Regions from separate parts of the Kitasatospora sp. NPDC059646 genome, predicted to be linked through region 2. Evidence: predicted binding sites of a transcription regulator. Region 2 holds the regulator's gene; each other region holds the start of a gene.

Region 1 (6,128 bases), on a different contig from region 2:
CAGCGGCCAGAGGCGGCGGATCACCCGTCCTCCCCTGCGGGCGGCGCTTCCTCGTACCCGGCGAGGACCGTGTCGATCAAGCCGGGGAACCGCTTCTCCAGGTCCTCACGGCGCAGCCGGATCATGCACTTGCGTCCGTCGGCGCGGACGAGTGCCACCCCCGTCTCGCGCAGGAGGCTGGTGTGGTGGGTGAGTGTCGAGCGCGGCAGGTCCGGTCCCAGTTCGATGCTGTCGACTTCGCCGCGTTCCGCGAGCATCCGCACCATCGACAGTCGCAGCGGCTCGCTCAGCGCGAACAGCACGCGCGGGATGGCGATCTCGTCGACCTCGGGATGTTCGTACACCCGTGGCGGTGCCATGGGAACCCCCTGCACATCGTGCGGATATTTTCGCACGATGATAGTGCGGGAATTCTCGCACGATCAAGCGGATCCGCCGAATCCCCGTCGGCGCGCAGCGACTGGACGGGGGGTCATCCGGCGCGCCCCCTGGGCTCGTCCTCGTCGACGATCTCGGCGTCCACCACCTCCTCTTCCGCTGCCTGCGGGGCGGTGGCGCCGCTGCCCGGCTCACCGGGGTCGCTCTCGGCGTAGAGGGCCTGGCCCAGTTTCTGGCTGACCTGGGCGACCCGGTCGCTCGCCGCGCGGATCGCGGCAGTGTCCTCGCCCTTGAGCTTCTCCTTCAGCTCCGCCAGGGCCGCCTCCACCTCGGTCTTCACGTCGGCCGGCACCTTGTCCTGGTTGTCGGTGAGGAACTTCTCGGTGCCGTAGGCGAGTTGCTCGCCCTGGTTGCGGGTCTCGGCGGCCTCCTTGCGGCGGCGGTCCTCCTCGGCGTGCTGCTCGGCCTCCCGGATCATGCGGTCGATGTCGTCCTTCGGCAGCGAGGAGCCGCCGGTGACGGTCATCTTCTGCTCCTTGCCGGTGCCGAGGTCCTTCGCGGCCACGTGCATGATGCCGTTGGCGTCGATGTCGAAGGTGACCTCGATCTGCGGCAGGCCGCGCGGGGCGGGCGCGATGCCGCTCAGCTCGAACATGCCGAGCTTCTTGTTGTACGCCGCGATCTCCCGCTCGCCCTGGTAGACCTGCACGGTCACCGAGGGCTGGTTGTCCTCGGCGGTGGTGAAGGTCTCCGAACGGCGGGTCGGGATCGTGGTGTTGCGCTCGATGAGCTTCGTCATGATGCCGCCCTTGGTCTCGATGCCCAGGGACAGCGGGGTGACGTCGAGCAGCAGGACGTCCTTGACCTCGCCCTTCAGCACACCGGCCTGCAGAGCGGCGCCGACGGCGACGACCTCGTCCGGGTTGACGCCCTTGTGCGGCTCCTTGCCGGTGAGCTTCTTCACCAGGTCGGTGACGGCCGGCATCCGGGTCGAGCCGCCGACCAGGATGACGTGGTCGATGTCGGAGACCTCGATCCCGGCGTCCTTGACGGCCTGGTGGAACGGGCCTTCGCAGCGCTCCAGCAGGTCCGAGGTGAGCTGCTGGAACTGGGCCCGGGTGAGCTTCTCGTCCAGGTGCAGCGGACCCTCGGCGGAGGCCGTGACGTAGGGCAGGTTGATCGTCGTCTCGGTCGCGGCGGACAGCTCGATCTTGGCCTTCTCCGCGGCCTCCCGGAGGCGCTGGGCAGCCATCTTGTCCTGGGACAGGTCGATGCCGTAGCCGTTCTTGAACTGCTTGACCAGGTGGTCGACGATCCGCTGGTCCCAGTCGTCACCGCCGAGGTGGGTGTCGCCGGAGGTGGCCTTCACCTCGACCACGCCCTCGCCGATGTCCAGCAGGGAGACGTCGAAGGTGCCGCCGCCGAGGTCGAAGACCAGCACCGTCTGGTCGTTCTCCTTGTCCAGGCCGTACGCGAGGGCGGCGGCGGTCGGCTCGTTGACGATCCGCGCCACCTTCAGGCCGGCGATCTCGCCCGCCTCCTTGGTCGCGGTGCGCTGGGAGTCGTTGAAGTACGCGGGCACGGTGATCACCGCGTCCGTCACGTCCTCGCCCAGGTACGCCTCGGCGTCGCGCTTGAGCTTCTGCAGCACCCGCGCCGAGATCTCCTGCGCGGTGTAGCGCTTGCCGTCGACGTCCCCGCTCTCCGGGAACCGCCAGTCGCTCTCGCCCATGTGCCGCTTCACCGAGCGGGCGGTGCGGTCCACGTTGGTGACCGCCTGCCGCTTGGCGACCTCGCCGACCAGCACCTCGCCGCCCTTGCCGAAGGCCACCACCGACGGGGTGGTGCGGGCGCCCTCGGCGTTGGCGAGGACGGCCGGATCGCCGCCCTCCAGCACGCAGACCACCGAGTTCGTCGTTCCCAGGTCAATACCGACTGCGCGTGTCATGGCCGGTCTCCTCTTCCGCCCGTTCCTCCCGTCCTGCCTCAGGGAGAGGAAGGAAACTTGAGCCTTATGGACTCAATGATAGATCGATGGCTGCGGTTGGAGGAGAAGCAGCGGGACGTCGGCGTCGCTCCCCTGCTGCGACGGGACGAGCGGGCATCTTGACAGCGACCGGGGACGGTTCTATCCAGGTCAATGAGGAGGTTTGCCGGGGGGGTTGCCCGGGAGGTGAGCCGCCATGACGGGATCGCGAGACCGCCGCGACCACTACACGGTGCTGGGCGTGGAGCCCACGGCCTCCGCGCGGCAGGTCACCTTGGCCTATCGCGCCCTGGTCCGGCTCCTGCACCCCGACACCGGCCCGGCCGAGCCCGGATCGGCGGAGCGACTGGGTGCCGTGGTCGCCGCCTACGAGGTCCTGCACGATCCCGAACTGCGGGCCGCCTACGACGCCGAACGCGAAACCACCCGGCCGCACCCCGTGGCCGGCCGCACGTCGGACCGTGCCCCGGCCGCCGTCCGCCGGGTGTCCGTACGCATCGTCCGGGACGCCGATGGCGCAGGGTCGGCACGTGCCACGCCGCCACCTGCCGGAGCGGCAACGCCCCCTCGGTCCGAACCGCTCATCCGGGTGGGCCCGGTGTCGGTCGCACCACTGGGCGCGTCGGCCCCGGCCCCGGACGCTCCCGGCGACCCGTGGCGGTGGACGGTGCATCGGCTGCGGGAGGTGGAGCCATGGCTGTGAACGGCACTGATTTCCGCAGCGCCGTCTCCTGGTGGGACGACCGGGTCACCGTCGCGGTCGCGGGCGAGGTCGACCTCGCCACCGCGGCGGAGCTCGAGAACCGCGTCAAGGAGTGCCTGGCACGCCGGCCCAGCCGCGTCGACCTCGACTTCGCACAGGTGAGGTTCTGCGACAGCTCGGGCGCCGACGCCGTGGAACGCCTCCACCACCAGGCACGGGAGGAAGGCGTCGACCTGAAGGTCACGGAGGTGCGGGCCCCGATCGTCGCCCGACTCTTCGACCTCCTCGGCCTCGCCGACCTGGTCGAACCCCACCGGCCCGGCTGACCTCGGCCATGCAGTCCCGAGCCTTGGGAGCGCTTCTGGTTGGCGGCGCCGGCCCCGTCGCCGCTACGGACGCAGGGCCGTCCACGTCGGGGCCTTCGCCACCGTCGCCGCCGGCCGGGCCGTGGGAGGCGGCTCTATGCCTGGTCGTCCCAGTGGACGCGGCGCAGCCCGAGGTCGTCCAGCAGGTACGTTGCGTCGTCCCGGCGGACCGCATCGGTGGCGGCGACTGCTTCCAGTTCGCCCAGGAGGCGATCGCGGTCTCCCGTGGGCAACTGCCTCAGCCAGTGCACGATGCGGGGGAAGTCCATGTCGAGATTGGCGTAGTCGAGCGAGACCAGGATTGCGGCACTGGCACTCTCGTAGGTCGCCGGCTTCGCGCTCTTCCGAGCTTCCGGCCCGCTCCACTCGCTGGACATGGACGCACTATATGTCTCCGAGCAGGCTGACCTTCCCGAGTTCATTGCTCGTACCCGCGCCCCGACTGGTGCAGCGGGCGCGGAACCGCCTCCGGCAGGCGCGCCGACGCGCCGATCGTGCGAAGGACGCCCGTCGGCGCGTGCGGCCACGGGGATAGCGGCAGCGCGGCCGACCAGCCACCGGAAACTGCCGCAAGGCGCTCTACCGCCGTGTTCGTCCGCACCCGATATCGGCTTCTGCCGGGGAATGTCAGCGCGCATGAACAGGGTCTTTCCTGGTAGCAGGGGTGTCCGCGCGAATGACCTGTTGAACCCTGACGAGTCGCTGACTCTGCACCAAGGAGACAAGGTCACCTACAGCGTCGAGGAAGGCTCCCGTGCGACTGCGGTCGAGAAGGCCTGACCGCCGTGTGTCGGACCTCCGCGGTGTCCGCCACGTCACTGCCGCTCACCGTGCATGAACGGAGGGCGGGCTAGGTTTCTGTCCGGCGGATCATGTGATCGCCTCGCGTGGACCATTGGTTGGTCGTGGGGCGGGGCGATCTGACGAACGACGAGTGGATGCAACTGGCACCACATCTGCCGAAGACCGGGCACCGAGGCGGACGGTGGACTGATCACCGGACGATGATCAACGGGATCCTGTTCCGGGTCCGCACGGGCGTCCCGTGGCGGACCTGCCGGAGCGGTTCGGTAGCTGGAAAACCGTGTACGAGCGCCACCGCCGGTGGTCGGCGGACGGCACCCGGGAAGGATCCTCCAAGGCGTCCAGGCCGAGGCCGACTCCCAGGAGCGCATCGACTGGAGCATGGTGAGCGTGGACTCCACCTCGCGCCGGGCCCACCAGCACGCTGCCGGTGCACCGCACGGAACACCCCGTATCCCGAAGCGGAGATCAACGCCCCGGCAGCACCGCCCCGACGAGGAAATCGGCCGGTCACGTGGCGGTCTGACCTCCAAGATCCACCTTGCCGGGGAAGGCGGACGTCGTCCACTGGCCATGCTGATCACGCCCGGTCAGTGGGGCGACAGCCCGCAGCTGATCCCGGTCCTGGAACGCATCAGGGTCAAGCGCCCAGCGGCGGCCATCCGCGCACCCGCCCCGACCACCTCGGTGGCGACAAGGCCTACAGCTCCCGCCGCAACCGTCGCTACCTGCGCAGACGCCAGATCAAGCACACCATCCCGGAGCCGAAGGACCAGCGGGCCAACCGCCGGCACCGCGGCAGCCAAGGAGGCCGGCCCGCGGGCTTCGACATGGAGACGTACAAGCGCCGCAACGAGGTCGAGCGCACGATCAACCGGCTCAAGCACTCCAGGGCCGTCGCGACGCGGTACGACAAGCGAGCCTACGTCTTCCACGGCACCGTCACCGTCGCGTCGATACGCCTGTGGCTCAGTCCCTGAACCGCCGCACAGGGTATCTACAGCAGTCCCAGGACGGAGGCACTCCACCCGAGGGCCTCGGGTGTGTGCCAGCGGGGTCGCTCTCCGGTCCCGGCCATGGCCCGGCCTGCCGCGAACGCTTGCCGGTGGGCCGGCTGGTGTTCCTGAACCCTCCTCCAGAGTGCCTGCGCCTGCGGGTGGTAGCCGGTGCTGACGAGGAACTCGACCAGATCCTGCGCGAACCCCCACCTGGTGAGAAGAGGATCAGGAACTGTCCGCGCGATCTGCTCGGGATCGGCGGTACTGGCGAACCACTGGAGCGCGGTGTCACGAAGGTGAGCTGCGAACTGCTCCAGTTGCGTCGGACGCTCCTCGGCCTGGGTGAGCACCACGAAGTGCTGACCAGGCATGTCGAGGAAGCTGGAGGCGCAGACGATCGACTCGACGGATTCAGGGCGGTCAACGGTCAGCTCGGGGTTGGCCCGACGCCACCTGCCCAGGTCGTCGTCGAAGACGGTCAGGCTCGTCACGGTGAACTTGATCAAGTGTCCCGATCGGTTCCACTTGCTCTTCTCCAACTGGAGCACCTCCCGGCGAACCGATTCCCGGCGCTCCAGCGAATGCCGAGACCTGACCCACCCGAACCCGTCGAGCATCCCAGCCAGGCAAGCGGCCCCGGCATGGACAACATCAGCTGGCTTATCGGCCTCAATCAGGCGGGTGATCAGGTCATCAGGCAGCGTCGAGGTCACCTCGCACATGATGCCGCACGAAGATCCGCCGGACAGAACCTACCCGTCCTCGTGGTCGTGCCCGGCGTCGCGGTACCGGGGCAGCGCGGCGATGCCCTCGGTGAAGGCCGCCTGGTCGGCGGGGACCACGATCAGGTCCGCGTGCGTCCCCACGGCGGCGCGGACGAGGGCGTCCGTCGC
Region 2 (6,128 bases):
CATCCATCATCGGATTGCTGCGGTGGCCCTCGGCCAGCTTCCAGCCCAGCTGAAACAGCGTCTCCGCGTTGTATTCCTCGCGCAGTTCGGCGATGTGCCGGGCCAGCGTCCGTTCGCTGAGGCCCAGGTTCCTGGCTATCACCCGGTGGCCCACGCCCTGCAGCAGCATTCTGATGATGTTCTGCCGGAGCAGTGAGACGACCTCGACCGGCACGTCGTTTCCGTCGAGGAACGGAATCGCGCGCTCCCAGCAGAGCTCGAACGTGTTGACCAGATAGGCGATCACCGGTTCGTCGCGGACGACCGCCGCCCGTTCGTTGTCGTCGGCGAACGGAATGATGGCGATTCTGCGGTCGATGACGATCAGCCTGGTGAACGGCTCGCCCAGCGTCCGCACCTCGCCGCCCGCCCTGGTCACCGCCGCGACGTACTCGCGGACCGGCGCCGAATAGCGGGTGCTCGGCTGGTAGATCGTCCGGCGTGCGACGCCCCGGCGGAGCATTCCGGTGTCCAGGGCTATCGCCGTGGCCGGCGGGAACGACCGGGCACCGCCGCCGGGCTGCGCGCTGAGCACCTCGTGGTTGGCCGACTGGCCGAATTCGGCCAACCGCCGGTTGATCTCGGCCTTTCCGGAGATGTGTTCGACGATCCCGCCGGTCTGGTCGGACGCCAGCCCGCCGCCGTACGCCTGGCTCAGCTCCTGGAGGTCCGCGGGCAGGTTCGCGGCCCTGGTCAGCAGCTCCAGGGCACTGCGCTGCCAGGAGGCGCTCAGGCCGGCGGCCAGCTGCTGCGGGTCGACCGCCATCAGCAGCTTGGGGTCGTTGACGTCCGGGACCAGCAGGCCGATGTCCAGCAGTTCCTGGAGCGCCGCCGGACGCTGGTCCTCCGGTCGGGCGGGGCACGAGCGGCCGGCGGTCCCGAGGATCGATTTGTAGAGTTCGCGGGCCTCGGCAGACACGACACCGAGGCCGGCGGTGGTGAGACCTGGCACTTCAGCCCTGTCCATCTGTTGCCCCTGCCCTAGCTCGAACGGCGCCACGATCCTCTTGTGGGGGTGATCCTAGGCGGCGATCACCCGGGACGGTCCGCCGTGCCACCCGGGAACCACCGACGGATCGCCAGACGCACTCTCTCATCATGGCAAAGCCGCCGATACCCCCCGGTGGGCAGGGATGTCGGCGGCTCGCGGGCCTCAGCGCTTCGGGCGCCACACCACCAGGGCGCTGGACTGCTGGACCTGCTGGTACGGCACCAGGTCCCGGCGGTAGGAGGCGTGCACGGCGGCCTCGCGCTGCTGGAGGGTGGCGGCGGCGCCCTCCAGGGCGTCGACCAGCTCGGACACCCGGGACTGCAGCGCGGCGACCTGGTTCTCCAGTTCGATGATCCGCTTGATGCCGGCCAGGTTGATGCCCTCGTCCTGGGAGAGCCGCTGGACCTCGCGCAGCTGCTGGATGTCCCGGGCGGAGTAGCGGCGGCCGCGGCCGGCGGTCCGGTCCGGGCTGACCAGGCCGAGCCGGTCGTACTGGCGCAGGGTCTGCGGGTGCAGCCCGGACAGTTCGGCGGCGACCGAGATCACGTAGACCGGGGTGTCCTCGGTCAGCACGTACGTCGGCGGGCCGGCGGGGCGGGCGCGCCCGGCGCCGGGCAGGCCCTCGCCGATGCCGGCGCCGATCCGGCCGTCGGTGCCGTGCGGGCTGTCGGGGTGGGGACTCATCGGGATCTCACGCTCCCTCCGCCGCCTTGAAGAGGGCGGCTCGCGGGTCGTCCGAGGCGGTGGCCTCGCGGTACTGCTCCAGTGCGCTCAGTGCGTCGCCGCTGACGATCTTGGGAACGGCGACCTCGACGGTGACCAGCAGGTCGCCACGGGTGCCGTCCTTGCGGGTGGCGCCCTTGCCGCGGGCCCGCATGGTCAGGCCGTTGGCGCTGCCCGGGGGCAGCTTGAGCTTCACGGCCGGGCCGTTCAGCGTCGGCACCTCGATGGTGCCGCCGAGCGCGGCCTCGGGGAAGCTGACCGGCACCGTCACGGTGAGGTTGTCGCCCTTGCGCCCGAACACCGGGTGCGGGTCGACGTGCACGGTGACGTACAGGTCGCCGGGCTGGCCGCCGCGCTCGCCCTGGGCGCCCTTGCCCTTGAGCCGGATTCGCTGGCCGTCCTGCACGCCGGCCGGGATCCGGACCTGCATGGTGCGGGCCGAGGCGGCCCGGCCGCTGCCGTGGCAGACGGTGCACGGGTCGTCGACGATCATGCCGCGGCCCTTGCAGTCACGGCACGGCTCGGACAGCGCGAACGCGCCCTGGCCGCGGCTGACGGTGCCGGCGCCGACGCAGGTCGGGCAGACCCGGGGGGTGGTGCCGGCCTTCGCGCCGGTGCCGGCGCAGGCGCGGCAGGCGGCCTGGGAGGTCATCCGCAGCGGCACGGTCGCGCCGTCCACGGCCTCCTCGAAGTTCAGCGTGACCTCGGTCTCGACGTCCGCGCCGCGGCGCGGCTGCGCGGTCTGCCGGCCGCCGCGGTTGAACAGGCCGCCGAACACGTCGCCGAGGCCGCCGCCGCCGGTCGCCCCGCCGCCGCTGAACAGGTCGCCGAAGTCGAAGCCGCCGGCGCCGCCCGCTCCGCCGGGCCGGAAGCCGCCGCCGGCGAACAGCGAGCGCGCCTCGTCGTACTCCTTGCGGCGCTTCTCGTCGGAGAGGACGTCGTACGCCTCGGAGATGTCCTTGAACCGCTCCTCGGCCTTGGCGTCGCCCTTGTTGGCGTCCGGGTGGAACTCGCGTGCCAGCTTCCGGTACGTCTTCTTGATCTCGGCGGCGGTGGCGTCCTTGGGCACGCCGAGGACCTTGTAGTAGTCCTTCTCCACGTAGTCCTTAGCGCTCATGGCCTTTGACCGCCACCTCCCGTAATCCTGAAGTCTGTTGGTGAAGCGTGTTGTTGTGAAGAGCCCGGGATACGGCGCTGCGGAGCCGGCCGCCGTACTGGACGACGTACGACTCCGCAGCGCACGGGGACTCTACTCAGCTGTCGGACGAGCCGTCAGCCTTGTCGCCGTCCGGCTCGCCGGTGGTCTGGGTGCCCGGCTGGGGCTCCGCGACCGCGACCATCGCCGGGCGGATGATCCGCTCGCCGATCCGGTACCCGGGCTGGAGGATCTGCACGCAGGTGTCCTCCGTGACGTCCGACGAGTAGCTGTGCATCAGCGCCTCGTGGATGGTCGGGTCGAAGGGCTCGCCCTCCTTGCCGAACTGCTGCAGCCCGAGCTTGGCGACGACCGTCTCCAGCGACTCGGCGACGGACTTGAAGCCGCCCGTCACCTCGCCGTGCTCGCGGGCGCGGCCGATGTCGTCCAGCACCGGGATCAGCGACTCCACGATGTTGGAGACCGCGATCTCGCGGACGGTGGCCCGGTCGCGCTCGACCCGCTTGCGGTAGTTCTGGTACTCCGCCTGGAGGCGCTGCAGGTCGGCGGTGCGCTCGCCGGCCTCGCGCTTGGCGGCGGCCAGCTCGTCGGCACCCGCGCCCGAGACGGCCTCTTCGGCGGCCTTCAGCACGGCTTCCTCGGCGGCGGAGTCGTCGCCGGGCTGCTCGCCCTGCGGCTTCTCCGTCATGCCGCACCGCCCTTGGGCTTCTCGTCGTCGACGATCTCGGCGTCGACCACGTCGTCGTCCTTGGCGCCGGCCTCGCCGGCACCGGCCGCACCGGTGGCCGCACCCGCGCCGTCGGCCTGGGCGTAGAGCGCCGCGCCGAGCTTCTGCGCGGTGGTGGAGACCTTCTCGGTGGCGGTGCGGATGGCCGCGATGTCCTCGCCCTTGAGGGCTTCCTTGAGCTCGCCGATGGCGGTCTCGACCTCGGTCTTGACGTCGGCCGGGAGCTTGTCGGCGTTGTCGGCGATGAACTTCTCGGTCGAGTAGACGAGCTGCTCGCCCTGGTTGCGGGTCTCCACGGCCTCGCGGCGCTTGTGGTCCTCCTCCGCGTAGCGCTCGGCCTCCTCGCGCATGCGGTTGACCTCGTCCTTCGGCAGCGAGGAGCCGCCGGTGACGGTCATCTTCTGCTCCTTGCCGGTGCCGAGGTCCTTCGCGGCCACGTGCATGATGCCGTTGGCGTCGATGTCGAAGGTGACCTCGATCTGCGGCAGGCCGCGGGGGGCCGGCGGCAGGCCGGTCAGCTCGAACATGCCGAGCTTCTTGTTGTACGCCGCGATCTCGCGCTCGCCCTGGTAGACCTGGATCTGCACGGAGGGCTGGTTGTCCTCGGCGGTGGTGAAGATCTCGGAGCGCTTGGTCGGGATCGTGGTGTTGCGCTCGATGAGCTTCGTCATGATGCCGCCCTTGGTCTCGATGCCCAGGGACAGCGGGGTGACGTCGAGCAGCAGGACGTCCTTGACCTCGCCCTTCAGCACACCGGCCTGCAGGGAGGCGCCGATGGCGACGACCTCGTCCGGGTTGACGCCCTTGTTGGCGTCCTTGCCGCCGGTCAGCTCCTTGACGAGCTCGGCGACGGCCGGCATGCGGGTCGAGCCGCCGACCAGGACCACGTGGTCGATCTCGGACAGCTGGATGCCGGCGTCCTTGATGACGTTGTGGAACGGGACCTTGCAGCGGTCCAGCAGGTCCGAGGTGAGCTGCTGGAACTGGGCCCGGGTGAGCTTCTCGTCCAGGTGCAGCGGGCCCTCGGCGGAGGCCGTGATGTAGGGCAGGTTGATCGAGGTCTCCGAGGAGGAGGACAGCTCGATCTTGGCCTTCTCGGCGGCCTCGCGCAGACGCTGCAGGGCCATCTTGTCCTTGGACAGGTCGACGCCGTGGCCGGCCTGGAAGACCTTCACCAGGTGGTCGACGACGCGCTGGTCCCAGTCGTCGCCGCCGAGGTGGTTGTCGCCGTTGGTGGCCTTGACCTCGACCACGCCGTCGCCGATCTCCAGCAGGGAGACGTCGAAGGTGCCGCCACCGAGGTCGAAGACCAGGATGGTCTGGTCGTCCTTGTCCAGGCCGTAGGCCAGGGCGGCGGCGGTCGGCTCGTTGACGATGCGCAGGACGTTCAGGCCCGCGATCTCGCCGGCCTCCTTGGTGGCCTGGCGCTCGGAGTCGTTGAAGTAGGCCGGGACGGTGATGACGGCGTCGGTGACCGTCTCGCCCAGGTAGGCCTCGGCGTCCCGCTTGAGCTTCTGCAGGACGAAGGCGGAGATCTGCTGCGGCGTGAAGTCCTTGCCGTCGATGCCGATCTTCCAGTCGGTGCCCATGTGGCGCTTGACCGAACGGATGGTCCGGTCGACGTTGGTGACCGCCTGGCGCTTGGCGACCTCGCCGACGAGCACCTCGCCGTTCTTGGCGAAGGCGACGACGGACGGCGTGGTCCGAGCGCCCTCGGCGTTGGTGATGACCGTGGGCTCACCGCCCTCAAGAACACTGACGACGGAGTTCGTCGTACCGAGGTCGATGCCGACCGCGCGTGCCATCGTGAATACCTCCGGGGAGAAGTTGAGCAGTACAGGCTCAAGGATGCATGACCGGATCGGAAGCGTCAACACCTTTGAGTCTGGCGCGCTCAACTTTACTGAGCGCTTATGTCGCCGGCTGCTTGGAGGGGCGTTCCGGGGTGCTCCGGGCGGGTGAGTCTGGGCTTAGTGACTGCCGCCATACCTTGAACATCTTCTGGGTGGGTGTTAACGCGCGGTAATGTCCGGCGCGTCGACCCTGAAAGTTACCGACCAGTACACTCTGGGGAAGACTTCGGACCAAAGCCGCTGGAGACGGAGAGCCGATGCAGCTAGCAGCGATCGTCATCTCGCTGGTCACCTTCGTGATCGGCACCGCGCTCGCCGCCCGGGCGGCGCTGTACATCTACAAGGTGGTGCGCACCGGCTCCGCCGACAGCACCCGATTCGGGCAGCCCGCGCAGCGCGTGGCCACCGTGGCCAAGGAGTTCCTCGGTCACACCCGGATGAACCGGTGGGGCGTGGTCGGCGTCGCGCACTGGTTCGTCGCGGTCGGCTTCTTCTCGCTGGTGCTCACCCTGGTCAACGCGTTCGGCCAGCTCTTCGACGCCGAGTTCGCGCTGCCGGTCATCGGCCACTGGCTGGTGTGGAACGTCTTCGTCGAGCTGATCGGCACCCTGACCACGCTCGGCATCGCCACCCTGATCG
Region 3 (6,128 bases), on a different contig from region 2:
GGCGCGGTCAGGCCGTTCGCCAGGAACTGCATGAACAGCAGCGAGGCGATCAGCGAGAAGATCATGATGATCCGGATCTGGGTCTCCGACCGGATCGCCACCACCACCATGCCGGTGGCCAGCACCACCGAGACGACCACCAGCAGGGCCAGCTTGCCCTTCACCGAGCGCACCGGGTCGAACGGGCGGATGTCGGCCCACACCCGGCGCGCGGCGCGCACCGCGAGCGGGGGCCGCGGGGTCGGCTCGGCTTCCCCGTTGCGTTGCTGTGGAAAGGTCATGGTGTCCTTCAGCTCGTCCGTCCCCCCGTGAACGACCGGACCGCCGCGCGGGCCCCCCGGAGGCCCGGACCGGCGGCGCCCGGTCAGGACAGCGGAGCCTCCAGCGCGTACCCCACGCCGTGCACCGTGCGGATCCAGCTCGCCCCGATCTTCCGGCGCAGCGCCTTCACGTGGCTGTCCACCGTGCGGGTCCCGGACGCGTCGGTCCAGTCCCACACCTCGGCCAGCAGCTGCTCGCGGGTGAGCACCGCGCGCGGCTGCGCCGCCAGGCAGGCCAGCAGGTCGAACTCCGTCGGGGTCAGGTGCACGTCGCCCGAGCCCAGCCGGACCCGGCGCTGCACGTGGTCGATCTCCAGTTCACCGAAGCGCAGGCTGCCGAGGGCCGGTGTGCGGGCGGCCTGCTGGGCGCGCTCCACGCGGCGCAGCAGGACGTTCACCCGGGCCGCCAGCTCGCGCATGGAGAACGGCTTGGTCATGTAGTCGTCGGCGCCGACGCCCAGGCCGACCAGCAGGTCCGTCTCGTCGTCGCGCGCGGTCAGCATCAGCACCGGCACCGGGCGCTGGGCCTGGATCCGGCGGCAGACCTCCAGGCCGTCGAAGCCCGGCAGCATGATGTCGAGCACCACCAGGTCCGGCTGCCAGGTGTGGAAGCCGTCCACCGCGCCCGGCCCGTCGTGGGCCACCGCCACCTTGAAGCCCTCGGCGCCCAGCCGCGCCGCGATCGACTCCGCGATGGTCGGCTCGTCCTCCACGACGAGCACCCGTCGCTGGGTACCCACCGGGCCACTGCTCATCGTCTCTTGCTGGATCTCTGTCACGGTCACGCCACCGCCCCCAGGGCTGCGGGCCGGCCGCCTGTGGGGACGGCGGGCTCCGCTTCGTAGTCGTCTTGTTCCGTCGTGGGCTGTGCCCCGCCCGCCGGTGCTGCTCCTGGCAGCGTACGGACGCCGTCCCCGCCCGGGCGGGCGGACCGGAGGATTCCGGCCGCGGACCGTCATGTTTGGCAGGTCCCCGATCGGACGGGCACGGGCCAGTACCTTACCCGCAGCACTTGCGAGCTGTAACGGTACGTGTGCGAGCGGCATATGCGCGGTCAGAGGTCTTCACAGGACTTCCTCAGACACCTCTCAGCCGCCCCGCTTATGGTGGGTCGGACGAGGCGTTCGGGAGGCACCATGACCAGCGCGGAACTGCGACGACGGCTGATCCGGCCCGGGCTGCGCGCGATACCCACCCCCCGGACCAACCCGTTCGCACTCGGTTACCTCGCACTGCTGCTCGGCACCACCCTCTACGCGCGGTTCGGCGACCCCGAGACGGTCCACCGGCTCCAGGCGGTCTCCTCCACCGACGCGCACAACCTGATGGTGCACCCCGCGCTCTCGCTCGTCGGCAGCGGACTGTGGGTCGCCGGCTCGGTGTGGATGCCCTACTTCTGGGCCTTCGGCGTCACCGTCGCACCACTGGAACGGCGGATCGGCGGCATCCGCGCCCTCGGCGTCTTCGCGGCCGGCCACATCGGCGCGACGCTGCTCTCGCAGGGCGTGGTGCTCGGCGCGGTGGCGAGCGGCGGGGCCGCCCCGGACGTCCTCGACGCCATCGACATCGGCGTCAGCTACGGCGTGCTGGCCTCGCTCGGCGGACTGGCCGGACTGCTGCGGCCGGCCGGCCGGGCGGTCGCGCTGGGGGCGGGACTGGCGCTGATCGGCAACCAGCTGCTCTCCGACCCCGACCTGGTGACCTCGGTGGGGCATCCGGCGGCGCTGCTGGTCGGCGTCGCGCTGTGGCCGTGGCTGCGGAGGGGGCGGGAACCGCGACGCCCCCGCCGGGCGGCGGCGTGGAAGGCCGCGGCGGCGGAGGGCGCTTCGTAGCGGTGCGCCCGCGCCCGCTCCCGTCCGGGGGCCTTCGCTCAGGGTGAACAGCGGCCGGGGAACAATCCGCCGCCACCGATCCTTAGTCAGGTCGACTCAACTTCACTGACTGGGGAGAGATCATGGCATCGACGTCCGTTCCGCTCACTCTGCCTGTGCTGCCGCTCGACGACGAGGTGGTGCTTCCCGGCATGGTGGTCCCGCTGGAGCTCTCGGATCCGGAGGTGAGGGCCGCCGTGGAGGCGGCCAGGGCGGGGAGCGGCGGGGGCAAGCCGCAGGTGCTGCTGGTGCCGCGGCTGGACGGCTCCTACGCGGCGGTGGGCGCGCTGGCGACGGTCGAGCAGGTCGGGCGGCTGGCGGACGGGGACCCGGCGGCGCTGGTCCGGGCCGTCCGACGGGTGCGGATCGGCGCGGGGACGACCGGGCCGGGCGCGGCGCTGTGGGTCGAGACCACGCCGTTCAAGGAGTCCGACCCTGGGCTGCCGGTGGCCGGCCGGGCCGCCGAGCTGGTCAAGGAGTACAAGGCGCTGTCCACGAAGTGGCTGCGCCGGCGCGGGGCCTGGCAGATCGTCGACCGGGTGGCCGCGATCGAGGACATCGGCGAGCTCGCCGACAACATCGGGTACGCGCCGTTCGCGACCGCCGAGCAGAAGCTGAAGGTGCTGCTGGAGGCGGACCGCCCGGCCCGGCTGGAGTACGCGCTCGGCCTGCTGCGCGAGCACCTCGCGGAGGAGGAGGTCAACGACACCATCCGCAAGGACGTCGAGGAGGGCGTCGCCAAGCAGCAGAAGGAGTTCCTGCTGCGGCGCCAGCTGGAGGCGGTGCGCAAGGAGCTGGCCGAGCTGAACGGCGACGCCGGCACCGAGGAGGACGACTACCGCTCCCGGGTGGAGGCGGCGGCGCTGCCGGAGAAGGTCCGGGAGGCCGCGCTCAAGGAGGTCGACAAGCTGGAGCGCTCCAGCGACCAGTCGCCCGAGGGCTCGTGGATCCGCACCTGGCTGGACACCGTGCTGGAGCTGCCGTGGAACGAGCGCTCCGAGGACGCCTACGACATCGCCGCCGCGCGGGCCGTGCTGGACGCCGACCACACCGGCCTCGCGGACGTGAAGGACCGGATCGTCGAGTACCTGGCGGTCCGCAAGCGCCGGGCCGAGCAGGGCCTTGACCAGCCCGACGGGCAGCAGGACGTGCGGCGCGCAGCGCCTCCCGGGAAGGGCGGTGGACGACGGGCGGGCGGCGCGGTGCTGGCGCTGGTCGGGCCGCCCGGCGTCGGCAAGACCTCGCTCGGCGAGTCGGTGGCGAAGGCGATGGGCCGGTCGTTCGTCCGGGTCGCGCTGGGCGGCGTCCGGGACGAGGCGGAGATCCGCGGCCACCGGCGGACGTACGTGGGCGCCATCCCCGGCCGGATCGTCCGGGCGATCAAGGAAGCCGGGTCGATGAACCCGGTGGTGCTGCTGGACGAGATCGACAAGGTCGGCTCGGACTACCGGGGCGACCCGGCGGCGGCGCTGCTGGAGGTGCTGGACCCGGCGCAGAACCACACCTTCCGCGACCACTACCTGGAGGTCGAGCTCGACCTCTCGGACGTGGTGTTCCTGGCCACCGCCAACGTGCTGGAGGCGATCCCGGAGCCGCTGCTGGACCGGATGGACCTGGTCCGGCTGGACGGCTACACCGAGGACGAGAAGGTCGCCATCGCCCGCGACCACCTGCTGCCCCGCCAGCTCGCCAACGCGGGCCTGGCCGCCGAGCAGCTGACCGTGGACGAGGAGGTGCTCCGCCGGCTCGCCGCCGAGTACACCCGGGAGGCGGGCGTCCGGAACCTGGAGCGGGCGATCGCCCGGATCCTGCGCAAGGTCGCCGCGCAGACCGAACTCGGCGAGCGCGCGCTGCCCGCCGCGATCGGGCCGGACGACCTGCGGGCGCTGCTGGGCCGGCCGCACCACGTGCCGGAGTCGGCGCAGGAGCCGGCCGAGCGGCGCACCGCGGTGCCCGGCGTGGCGACCGGCCTGGCGGTCACCGGCGCCGGCGGCGACGTCCTCTACATCGAGGCCTCGCTGGCGGACGCCGAGACCGGCTCGACCGGGCTGACGCTGACCGGGCAGCTGGGCGACGTGATGAAGGAGTCGGCGCACATCGCGCTCTCCTACCTGCGCTCGCGCGGCGCCGAGCTGGAGCTGCCGGTGACGGGCCTGCGCGAGCGGGGCATCCACCTGCACGTGCCGGCCGGCGCGGTGCCGAAGGACGGCCCGAGCGCGGGCATCACGATGACCACGGCGCTGGCCTCGCTGCTGTCCGGCCGCAAGGTGCGCCCCGACGTGGCGATGACCGGCGAGGTGTCGCTGACCGGCCGGGTGCTGCCGATCGGCGGGGTCAAGCAGAAGCTGCTGGCCGCGGACCGGGCCGGGGTCACCACGGTGATCATCCCCAAGCGCAACGAGGCGGACCTGGACGACGTGCCCGCCGAGGTGCTGGAGCGGCTGACGGTGCACGCCGTCGCCGACGTCCGCGAGGTGCTGCGGCTGGCGCTGGAGCCGGCGGACGTGCTGGTCGCCGCCGCCTGACGGTGTACCAGGGGTCGCGGAGCGTCCACTTCGCGGCCCCTGGTGGTTGCCGATTCGGGCCCGTGGCAGACTTCCGGCATGCCGTCCCCTACGCAGCGCGCGCTGACCGCAGTTCCGGAGCGCTACCGCCCGTTCCTGGTCAAGCACCGCAAGCTGGTGAAGTTCCTCGTGGTCGGAGGAACCTGCTTCGTGCTCACCATGCTGATCAACTTCGCCCTGAAGATGACCGTGTTCGAAGCCAAGCCGGTCGTCGCGCTGACCGTGGCGACCGTGATCGCCACCGCGGTGTCGTACGTGCTGAACCGGCAGTGGTCCTTCCGGGCCGCCGGGAAGCAGCGCGAGGCCGTGCTGTTCGTGGTGGTCAGCGCCCTCGCGGTCGGCGTGAACGACCTTCCGCTGGTGGCCTCCCGGTACCTGTTCGACCTGCGGGAGCCGGACGTCAGCCACTTCACCCAGGAAGTCGCCGACTTCGTCAGCGGAATGATCATCGGCACCCTGGTGGCGATGGTGTTCCGCTACTGGGCGATGAACCGCTTCGTGTTCACCCGGCTCTCGGACCGGGTGACGGCGCAGGAACAGGGGCGGGAGCCCGAGCGGGTCTGACCCCCGCCCCGTTCGAACCGGCCGCTCACGCCCCGTTGGGGGCGGGGCGGCCGAGCAGCGGCTTGCGGGCCGCCGCGAGGAAGGTCACCGCGACGCCGACGGCCGCCCAGACCGCGAGCACCGTCAGCGGCAGGCCGAGCGCGCTCGAACCCAGGTAGGCGACCGAGCGGGTGGCCGAGGTGCCGGCGCCGTTCGGGATCCACTCGCCGATCGCCCGCCAGAACGTCGGCAGCAGCGGCGGCGGGTAGACGCCGCCCGCGCTCGGGTTGCCCAGTACGACGAACACCAGCACGGCCAGGCCGATGCCGACGATGTCGAACAGGCACTGCATCGCCATGGTGACCGCGCCGACCGCGAACACCACCAGCGCGCCGATCGCGCTCAGGGCCAGGATCGAGCCGGGCAGCGCGTCCAGGATCGGACCGGTGATCAGGGTGCCGCCGATGCCCGCGGCGACCGAGTACAGCGCCAGGGTGCCCAGCCGGAGGCCGGCGCGGGCGGTGTTGGCGGGGCGGGCGCCGGCGCTGACGCCGAGGATCGAGGCGACCAGGTAGCCGCCGACGCACCAGCCGACCACCAGGTAGAAGCTGGACAGGCCCTTGCCGTCGCCGGAGGCCAGCGGAATGGTGTCCTTCACCTCCACGGTGCGGTGCTGGCTCGCCGCGACCTTGGTGACGATCTGCTCGGCGGCGCCGGACGCGGCCGGGCCCCGGGCCTCCGCGACCAGCAGGGTGTCCTGGGTGCCGGCCGGGTCGAACACCCAGGCCGCGTAGATCTTCTGGTCCTTGATCCGGGCCTGCGCGGTGGCC

What was found. The regulator HspR, encoded in region 2, represses chaperone genes until heat shock. The targets are predictions, from matches to a motif close to TTGAGNNNNNNNNNCTCAA.
Region 1: a site for HspR is predicted at 2,384-2,402, ahead of dnaK (molecular chaperone DnaK). Genes of this name have one in related genera too.
Region 3: a site for HspR is predicted at 2,234-2,252, ahead of lon (endopeptidase La). Genes of this name have one in related genera too.

The regions. Positions count from the first base shown of each region.
Region 1 is NZ_JBHWDS010000013.1:20,608-26,735, reverse strand. It holds gene ACFV1L_RS11630 (MFS transporter) at 1-24, opposite strand, end outside; gene ACFV1L_RS11625 (ArsR/SmtB family transcription factor) at 21-359, opposite strand; gene dnaK (molecular chaperone DnaK) at 473-2,326, opposite strand; gene ACFV1L_RS11615 (J domain-containing protein) at 2,562-3,068, shown strand; gene ACFV1L_RS11610 (STAS domain-containing protein) at 3,065-3,394, shown strand; gene ACFV1L_RS11605 (hypothetical protein) at 3,529-3,810, opposite strand; partial or broken gene ACFV1L_RS11600 (IS5 family transposase) at 4,339-5,217, shown strand; gene ACFV1L_RS11595 (hypothetical protein) at 5,235-5,948, opposite strand; gene ACFV1L_RS11590 (hypothetical protein) at 5,988-6,128, opposite strand, start outside.
Region 2 is NZ_JBHWDS010000016.1:136,499-142,626, reverse strand. It holds gene ACFV1L_RS14495 (hypothetical protein) at 1-1,039, opposite strand, end outside; gene ACFV1L_RS14490 (heat shock protein transcriptional repressor HspR) at 1,193-1,714, opposite strand; gene dnaJ (molecular chaperone DnaJ) at 1,722-2,870, opposite strand; gene grpE (nucleotide exchange factor GrpE) at 3,007-3,597, opposite strand; gene dnaK (molecular chaperone DnaK) at 3,594-5,441, opposite strand; gene ACFV1L_RS14470 ((Fe-S)-binding protein) at 5,747-6,128, shown strand, end outside.
Region 3 is NZ_JBHWDS010000004.1:10,342-16,469, forward strand. It holds gene ACFV1L_RS03640 (ATP-binding protein) at 1-281, opposite strand, end outside; gene ACFV1L_RS03645 (response regulator transcription factor) at 365-1,075, opposite strand; gene ACFV1L_RS03650 (rhomboid-like protein) at 1,457-2,152, shown strand; gene lon (endopeptidase La) at 2,275-4,716, shown strand; gene ACFV1L_RS03660 (GtrA family protein) at 4,795-5,319, shown strand; gene ACFV1L_RS03665 (DUF3533 domain-containing protein) at 5,345-6,128, opposite strand, start outside.